DNA from 3 places in the Clostridium nitrophenolicum genome. Region 2 is predicted to be linked to each of the others. Evidence: riboswitches for the same ligand, from Rfam matches in the RefSeq annotation. Region 2 holds a riboswitch; each other region holds the start of a gene.
The links. A riboswitch is a leader RNA that binds a small molecule or an ion and turns the genes downstream of it on or off. The one in region 2 is predicted to bind thiamine pyrophosphate.

Region 1 (3,290 bases), 1.5 Mb from region 2:
TTCTTGCAAGTATCTCAGTTGATATATCTGATATTGAGTAATAATGAATACCTGCAGCTAAAGGTAGGTATGAAATCTTCAAGTTAATTGGAATTCTATGGTACATTCTTCTGTCAATAAGTCTTATTATCTTAGGAGGACTTAGTACAAGATGTATGTATTCTTCATTGTTTTTTATTCCTAAAACAGTTGATTTGCAAAGAAACAGTTCATTCTCTTGTAATACTATAAGTTCTATATGTTTATCTACTGGAAAAATAAAATGCTCATAATAATCGACGCTTACAAGAATACATTCCTTGTAAACGGTTTTTATAACCCCTGTACAGCTTCTACTTTCGTGCATCAACTGAAGCACTTTATTACAACAATTCAAGTTAACAAATTTATCCACCATCTAGCCACATCCCCTTAACAGCATAAATATGTAGTTTATATTATACAGTAAAAATGGAAATATTTCTATTTTATAAAGCATTGAAGACAAATATCTTTCTTCTTACCAATAGATTTCAGTAAACCTTCAATACTTAGATATTGTAAACTGTCAGCATCAATGAGATCTTTTATTTCATCTATACTGTATCTAGAACCGACTAACTCATGACTATTAGAAGTATTGATTCCCCAAAAGCACGGATATTTTATAATAGGAGAAGCAGCTCTAAAATGTATCTCTTTTGCGCCTGCATTCCTTAATAATTGTACAATTCTTTTACTTGTAGTTCCTCGCACAATAGAGTCATCCACTACAATTACTCTCTTGCCTTTAACGGAGTCTTTTATCACATTTAGTTTAAGTTCCAGGTTAGCTTGCCTTATTTTTTTAGAGGGTTCAATAAAAGTTCTTCCTACATATTCATTTTTTTCAAATCCTACATCATAGGGAATACTAGATGACTTTGCAAATCCAATGGCAGACAAAATTCCAGACTGAGGAACGCCTATAACTATATCTGATTCAGTAGGACATTCATCCCAAAGAGCTCTTCCTGCATTAATTCTTGATTGATAGACACTTACTCTGTCAATTATACTATCCGGCCTAGCAAAATATATGTACTCAAAAGCACAAATTGAGTGCTTAAATTTTTTACAATAATTTATTGATTTCATTCCAGTAGAATCTATTGTAATAATTTCTCCAGGATATACATCTCTTATTAATTCAGCCTTAATAGAATCTAGTGCACAGCTTTCAGAGGATAAAACAAAGGAGTTATTAAGTGTTCCTATACAAAGTGGCCTAATTCCCTTTGGATCTCTGAATCCAAATAGCTTTTCTCCAGTATAAAGCAATACTGAATATCCTCCATCTATTTGTTTTATAACCTCTAATATTGCATCTTCTAGTGTTTCACACTCGCTGTTTTCTATTAATTTTAATATTACCTCTGAATCTGTTGTGGTATTAAATTTCACACCTTTTGCCTCTAAATTAGCTCGCAGCTCTTTAGCATTTGTTAAATTCCCGTTGTGGGCAATTGCAATACTCCCACTTATTATGGGCTGCGCATTTATTATATTACTATCTCCACAAGTTGAATATCGTACATGCCCTATTGCTGAATTACCTGTAATCTCGCTAAAATTTCCTTTATTAAAAACATTAGAAACAAGTCCCATCCCCTTATAACAACTTATATTGTCACTATCAGCAACAGCTATACCACAGCTTTCTTGCCCCCTATGCTGCAGAGCATTAAGTGCAGTATATAACAAAGAAGATATATCAAGAATTTCATCACCTAAAATCCCAAATACACCACACTCATCTTCAATTTTATCTACTTGTTTACTGCTATTCATACCTGCACACTTCCTATCTTTTAAATTCTATAATTATTTACCTGATTTTCAAAGCATAGGATTTTCAATGTGCTTCTTTAAAATAAAAAAACACAAATCCATAGGATCTGTGTTTTTAAATTAACATCTTCTTAGACACGTTATGAAAACAACTTCCTACGCTGGCATTATCCAGTTCAGGTATTTAGGGTCAAAGAATTAAAGTTCTTACTCTCAGTTGGCCAATCCAACTCCCCTGTGTTTTTTTATTCACTTTTATTATCTAATAGTACCATAGGAAATCTTTTTATTCAATTTATATTCTGTTTATCTATGCTGCATTTTCTAATTCCTTCTCCTGCTGAGGTTTTATTGTGATTAAACCAATTGCTAATAAAGTGATAAAACTAGCTACTGCAAAAGGAAGTTGCTGTGAAAATGCATGTCCTAATATTCCAGACAAAACAGGTGCTATAGCAGCTCCAAGCCAACGAACAAAATTATATGCTCCTGAAGTAATGCCTCTTTCATATGGAGATACTTCCATGATATGACTAGTATATAATGCATTATTTAATCCAGAAACTAGACCTGATAGAATAATTAGTATGATTTTCCCATATAGGTTGCTCATAAAGAATAGAGATCCAGTAAAAATAAAAAATAATAATAAACTATACGGTAGAATAATCTTAGGACTAAACCTCTTCTCTAGATTATGGGAAAGAATAGCTGAACCATAAGCAAGCATTAATCCCCAACCAAAGAACACAAAACCTAATTGAATAGGTGAAACTTTTATAACAAGTGGTGAATAAGCTAATATTACGAAGAATCCGTAATAATAACACATAGAGGACATTGCTACACTAATAAAAGGACGGTATTTAATTAATTTTAATAGTTCTTTACCACCAGCTATTTTGCGCTTACTTTTATCTTTAGATTCATAAACAAAAAAGCTAACTAAAATAAAGGCAATGAATATAAGAATACAAGTAGCCATAAATGGATAACGCCAAGAATATCCACCTAAAACTCCTCCCAGTAGAGGTCCTCCAGCCATTCCAAGACCGATTGCAGCCTCGTATAAACCTATTGCATCATTTGCATCATCTGTAAATGAAATTAATAAAATCATTGCTGTAGCAAAAAACATTGAATTTCCAAGTCCCCAACCTGCACGGAAAATTGAAAGTGCAGGAATTCCATTTGAAATTCCACATAATAAAGAAAACAGTGTAACTAGACCTAATCCAATTGACATCATATTTTTATTACCTAATTTATTAGCTAAAATTCCTGATGGAATCATCATAATTGCCATAGTTAAAATATATGCTGTAAATAACATTTCAACCTGCCAAGGACTGGCACCTATATGTTCTGCAATTATTGGTAATATAGGATCAACAACACCTATGCCCATAAATGCTAAAAATGTAGCGAATACTGTAATATTTCTTGCTCGATTCTTTTTGCTTTGTACGTTACTCATAAAA
Region 2 (3,290 bases):
TTAAGAGTAAAGCTGTAAAGGCCGCAGTAGAGTATGTAACTAAAACTTTAAATAGTGAAGGTTGTCCTAAAACTACTAATACAGCTAAGCTAACCTTATATGAACAAAATAGCAAATGGATCATAAAACCAAATGAAGATTTCATATATGCCTTAACAGGAAAGATGCCTCAACTACTCAGAAAGTAATTGAGGCATCTATATTTTAGTCCTCTTCCCTTAATATGTTTACATTTTTGCCTTCCATAACTCTATTCATATTTCTTACGGAGCACATCTTTCCACACATAGTACAGCTATCACTATGTTCTGGCGTGGATTCTCTTCTATACCTTCTTGCTTTTTCTGGATCTATAGAAAGTTCAAACATTGATTCCCAATCTAACTTCTGTCTTGCTTTTGCCATAGCTAAATCCCATTCTTCAGCACCTTTAACTCCTTTTGCTATATCTGCAGCATGGGCAGCTATTTTACTCGCAATAATACCTTCTTTCATATCTTCTAGATTAGGAAGTCTTAAGTGTTCTGCTGGAGTAACATAGCATAGGAAATCTGCACCATTTGCTGCTGCAATAGCCCCTCCTATAGCACTTGTTATATGGTCATACCCTGGGGCAATATCTGTAACTAAAGGTCCTAAAACATAGAATGGAGCTCCATGACATAGCTTCTTCTCTAAAATCATATTGGAGGCTATTTCATTTAAGGCCATGTGTCCAGGTCCTTCTATCATAACCTGTACATTTTTCTCCCAGGCTCTTTTTGTTAACTCACCTAAAATCATAAGTTCTTTAATTTGGCTGGCATCTGTAGCATCTGCAAGGCAGCCTGGCCTACAAGCATCTCCAAGACTTATAGTTACATCATATTCTACACATATATCTAGAACCTTATCGAAATATTCATAGAATGGATTTTCTTTGTTATTAAGTTCCATCCATGCATATAAAAGTGATCCTCCTCTAGAAACTATATTCATAACTCTTTTATTCCTTTTAAAAACCTGAGCAGTTTCTCTGTTTATACCAGCATGAATAGTCATGAAGTCAACTCCATCTTTAGCATGCTTTTCAATTACTCTTAAAAATTCTTCTGAAGTTATATCACTTAGTTCTTTATCATAAAAGCCTACTGCATCATACATTGGAACTGTGCCTAGCATTGCTGGACTTATTTCTACTACCTTTCTTCTGAACTCTTCAGTTTTCCCAAAGGAACTTAAATCCATTATAGCTTCTGCTTTCATTTCTATAGCTTTTTGTACCTTCTCAACTTCTGCATCTACATTACAGCAGTCCTTTGAAATTCCCAAATTAACATTTATTTTTGTTCTTAAACCTTGTCCTACTCCTTCAGGACTTAATGCTTTGTGATTCTTATTCGCAGGTATGACAACTTTTCCTTCAGCTATAAGCTCTCTTAATTGACCAACATCCATATGTTCCTTTTCTGCAACTACTTTCATCTCATTTGTAATGATGCCTTTTTTAGCAGCATCCATCTGTGTTGTATAGTTCATAATCTTCGGTCTCCTTTTTATATAATTTTAGTAGTTCATAAATATCCCCATATGTAATGCTGGCTTTTTAACTTAAATATATTTCTAATAAAAAAAATGAAAGCTTACCAAAAGATAAGCTTTCATGTAAAATCCAAAGAATATACTAATTTACACTATTGCTTCCCTCCGGTAGTGTTAACTACATCAGGTTCCAAGGTTTAGGCAAACGCCCTCTCAGCCAAACGGCACACCTAGCAAATACAAAGGCTCTATTTATTTCTACATAAAAATTATACTTCAATATATTACCTTTGTAAAGGATTAGAATATATTTGTTTAAACTACACTTTTTACTACTAAATTTATACTCTCTACTAAGTCGATTTCATAAGGTTCTATATCATTTCTTGTTTCAGCGTCATATATAACTCTTATTACAGGCCTGTCAGGAAAATTTTCATTCTGCCTTACTACATATCCTTCAACATTATTTGATAACTTAACACAGCAGCCTAGAGGATAAACTGAAAAGGATTTTCTAAATATCTTGACTATTTCTTCATCAAAAATTGTACCACTTCCTGCTAATATTAACTCATAGGCATCATTTGGACTGAAAGTTTTTTTATAATCCCCGCTATTTGCTATAGTATCATACACATCACTTATAGTAATTATACGAGCATATTTTGATATACTCTTGCCTTCTAAACCATAAGGATATCCTTTACCATCCATTCTCTCGTGATGTTGTAGAACTGCTCTAACTACTGTCCCAGGAATTCTGATATTCTTTCTCAGAATATTAGCTCCTATATAAGGGTGTTCCTTAAATTCATTTAACTCTTCTTTTGTTAAGTTTCCTTTTTTTTCTAACAAACTCTTTGGCAGCTGAGCTTTGCCTATATCATGCATAACAGCAGCTAGTCCTAACTCTTTTACTGAATTGGAGTCCATTCTCATAGCATGTCCTATAAAAGTTGCCATAACACAAACATCTATACTATGCACGTAGGTCTGGTTGCTATTTGTTTGGATGTCATATAAGCTTTTATTTATATCTGCACTTGTACCTATATAATCTATAAGTTCATCAACAATTTTCTGATAATCTGACATTATCTTTTTATCAGAAACGACAGTTATATTCTTCATCATCCTTGACATACATTCCATAGTTGTCTGCTTTAATCTGCTGACATTTTCATCTTCTACTTCAACATCCTCTAACCTTTTATCTTCTACATATACATAAAATATTCCCAGTTCTCTCATTTTATTAATGTAATTATTATTTAACACCGTACCTGCTCTTAATAAAACTCTTCCATCATTAGTGAATATATTTTTACCTAATACTTCATTTCCTTCTAATCTATTTATAATCTCCAGCTTCATATTTCACCTCGAAAGTTAAATTTGCTAACAAATATTGTTTCTGTAAATAATTATATAATATTTTATATGAGAATAATAATAGATAATATGACACTATACCCAAATATATGCTAAATATGTCTCTACTTTTACCTGTAATGCTATAATTATATATTTAATTATACTGCAAATATAATTATAAGTGCACTATTTTTTATAAAAAATGAACCGCCTTTGAAAGGCAGCTCATTTTCTAATTTTTTATTCCTGTTTATCCGATGACTACCCGCTCTAATACTCCCATCGCACTCTGTGAAAGCGGGAGTAAAGAGCGGCTACGTCCCTGGATTCGTTCAACTAAGAATTAGATGGGTTTTAAAACTCCATCTGATTCAAGTTTCACTTTATCCTCT
Region 3 (3,290 bases), 2.8 Mb from region 2:
ATTGGGTCATCTATTGAAGTGTTTACACTTCCTTCGATTGCTTTACCTGCATTTGCAGAAGCATCAATTATTAAACAATTTTTCTTTAATTTTTTTTGTTGGTCTAGAGTTAATATGTGTAAACCAGCTTTATCTAACTCGATGCCGTTTATTATAATATCAAACTTATGAGAAGAACTTATAAATTGATCCATAGTTTTTCTGTAAAATAGCGTAATATTATTGCTAAATTTAGAAATAGCACAAAATGCTCCTTGAGATACATTCCCTGATCCTAGTATAGCAATGTTTGTATTGTTATCAGGAATATCACCAAAATTAAGTAAAGCGTGTAGAGTAGAAGAATAACCAGCGATAAAACTGTTATCCTTTACAAAGTTTGGTGGAATCCAGTCTATTCTTTTAGCTGTATTTTTGTAATAAACAGTAGGATGTATGTTGTCTAAATCAACTATAATTAAATCTTTAATATTAGCTTGTTCTTCCATGAATTTTTTTCCGGATCCAAATGGATGGGTCCAGCCAATGATCATATGGTTTTTCCTTAAGTATTTATAATCTTGTTCACCAATGAGTTTTAGAGAAAATATCGCATCACAATTTAAAAAGATTTCTTCTCGAGATCCGATCTTACAGCCTACTGCTTCATAATCTTCATCGCTTATGCCTAAGCTCATTCCAAAATTATGTTCTACTATAAGTTCGTTATTAAAGTTATCTACATGTTCAGGCAATAAAGCTACCCGTCTTTCACCGGGAAAGCTTGGAATGATAAGACCTAATTTCATATTTTTATACCTCCATCTTAATTTAGTGAAAATTTCAATCGAATTTTTGTCATGAAATTTATATTTTACTCGAATTCTTACAACTTTTTAAGGATTAATAGATTCATATAGTCATTCTTTTACTTATGACTAAAAGATTGTTTATTGCTTATAGATTAGATTTTATCGCTTCACTGACAGAAGAAGTGTTCTTTTGATATCTATAAATGAATTTTTGTATAGGTTATATACCATAAATTTGAATCTAACAACTTAATTATAATATAAAGTTGTTACTTTGTAAAGAAAACTCTATTTTTGTAAGTACAAAGGAACATAACTATGGTATTTGCAGGTTATGTTGAATTTAACAAAAACATATGATATAATTTTCCTGAAAAGGGGAGCTTGCACTGCAGGCTGAGAGGAAGTTTATACTTCGACCCATAACTTGATTCGGATAATGCCGACGTAAGGAAATATTTTAGTTATACTATTTGCTTATATTTTTATGAGTATAAATGGGATATGCCTTACTCGGTGTATTCCATTTTTTTATTATGCTTCAAGGAGTATATCTTTGATAAGCGGAGGGGGAGCACCCTGCGCTTTATGGCAAAGTACAACTAAATAGCGAGGGAACTTGTGTTTCAAGGTGAGAGGAAGCTTTTGAGCTTCGACCGACCGGTATGACCTATGTCATATAGGAAATTGCTATTTAGTTACGCTAAAACTATGCCTTGTTAGTGGTATTTATTTCCTGTATGACATTTTGGAAAATAAATATTATTAGGGAGGTTTTTATTATGGAAAGAAACTCAAAACTATTAAAAAAACTTATGCTGGCAATGATGGTAGCAATGGGAGTTGTAATTTCACCGATTCTTCGTGTTGAAGGAATGTGTCCTATGGCGCATTTTATTAACATAGTATGTTCTGTTATTCTTGGACCTTGGTATTCACTGCTTTGTGCTACATTGATTGGTGTAATAAGAATGGCTCTCATGGGAATTCCACCACTGGCTTTAACTGGTGCAGTTTTTGGAGCCGCTTTGTCTGGAATTTTATATAGAGCATCTAAAGGTAATTTGATTTTTGCGGCTATAGGTGAGGTTATAGGAACTGGCATTATAGGAGCTATAGTTTCATATCCTGTCATGACACTTATTTGGGGCAGAACAGGGCTTACATGGATGTTTTATGTTCCTTCATTTATTATGGCCACACTTATTGGAGGAACAATTGCATTTGTTTTCTTGGGAGCATTAAGCAGAACAGGGATGCTTGCAAAAATTCAGAGACGTTTGGGGGCGAAAGTTTATGATAAACCAAGAAGTAACAATAGACAACCTATTGCAAATAAGACAGAGTGTTAAATCAAATAAACCTCTTATTCACTGCATCACAAATCCAATTTCAATAAATGATTGCGCAAATATGATGCTTGCTGTAGGTGCAAAACCTATCATGGCTGAACATCCTTTAGAGGTTGCTGAAATTACCTTCGTTTCTAAGTCTCTTGGGGTTAACCTTGGAAATATAACGGATATCAGAATGGAATCTATGTTGATTTCAGGTAAAACAGCTTTTGAAAATAAAATTCCACAAGTAATTGACCTTGTAGGTGTGGGCTGCAGTAAGCTTCGCCTAGATTATGCAAAGAAATTTATTTCAGAGTGTCGTCCAAGTGTTATTAAGGGTAATATGTCTGAAATAAAAGCAATCTGTGGTATAAAAAGCAATGCAAAAGGAATTGATGTTGGAGCATGTGATGTTGTAACAGAGCAAAATTTTGATGAAAATATAGAAATGCTAAAGACATTGTCGCTGCAAACGGGCTCTGTTATTGCAGTAACAGGAGTGGTAGATATAATAACAAACGGTACTAATACGTATTTAATAACAAATGGTTGTGAAATGCTTTCAATGGTAACAGGAACAGGATGTATGCTTACCGCCCTTATAGCAAGCTATATTTCTTCTGGAAGTATACTGGAGAGCACTGTTCTTGCAATAGCTCTTATGGGAATATGTGGTGAACTTTCTCAGCATGTTAAGGGGACTGGAAGTTTCAGAACTGAGCTTATAGATAATATATTTAGTATTTCTGATGATATAATAATAAAAAAAATAAGATGTAAATTAAAATAAAAAGAAATAATATTTTTATAAAGGGCATGTAACATTTTATTTTATTTGAAATATTATGATAAAGGGACTAAAAATTAAGGAGGTTACTTAATGAGTAACTATAGAAATAATGATAAAAGTGATTCATGCCCTAATATAATACATTACTGCCCATATAGTGTTAGACATCAATTTCAATGTCCATTTAATACTTTTTACAGACAAGAGTTAGAAGGATTTTATAGACAGCAGCAAGGTCCACCAACAACACCGCCACCTAGTTTTACTCCTCAACTATCAGATGTACCAGAGGTAAGTTTGATGGCAGTGGATTCCGGAGCAATAGCACCTTGCGTATATAGATTTTCATATATATGGCTAAACAATGGTCAA

Region 1: linked by a shared signal. The riboswitch ahead of purF (amidophosphoribosyltransferase) and the one ahead of thiC (phosphomethylpyrimidine synthase ThiC) in region 2 are both predicted to bind thiamine pyrophosphate.
Region 3: linked by a shared signal. The riboswitch ahead of thiW (energy coupling factor transporter S component ThiW) and the one ahead of thiC (phosphomethylpyrimidine synthase ThiC) in region 2 are both predicted to bind thiamine pyrophosphate.

The regions. Positions count from the first base shown of each region.
Region 1 is NZ_AP042469.1:3,043,594-3,046,883, forward strand. Features, by position in the region: gene ACZ5N4_RS14445 (PilZ domain-containing protein) at 1-397, opposite strand, end outside; gene purF (amidophosphoribosyltransferase) at 463-1,809, opposite strand; TPP riboswitch at 1,945-2,056, opposite strand; gene ACZ5N4_RS14455 (MFS transporter) at 2,120-3,286, opposite strand.
Region 2 is NZ_AP042469.1:4,517,502-4,520,791, forward strand. Features, by position in the region: gene ACZ5N4_RS21430 (hypothetical protein) at 1-188, shown strand, start outside; gene thiC (phosphomethylpyrimidine synthase ThiC) at 205-1,518, opposite strand; TPP riboswitch at 1,665-1,763, opposite strand; gene ACZ5N4_RS21440 (HD-GYP domain-containing protein) at 1,837-2,898, opposite strand; gene ACZ5N4_RS21445 (YjfB family protein) at 3,282-3,290, opposite strand, start outside.
Region 3 is NZ_AP042469.1:1,537,869-1,541,158, forward strand. Features, by position in the region: gene ACZ5N4_RS07140 (Rossmann-fold NAD(P)-binding domain-containing protein) at 1-788, opposite strand, end outside; TPP riboswitch at 1,158-1,262, shown strand; gene thiW (energy coupling factor transporter S component ThiW) at 1,574-2,143, shown strand; gene thiM (hydroxyethylthiazole kinase) at 2,121-2,918, shown strand; gene ACZ5N4_RS07155 (hypothetical protein) at 3,009-3,290, shown strand, end outside.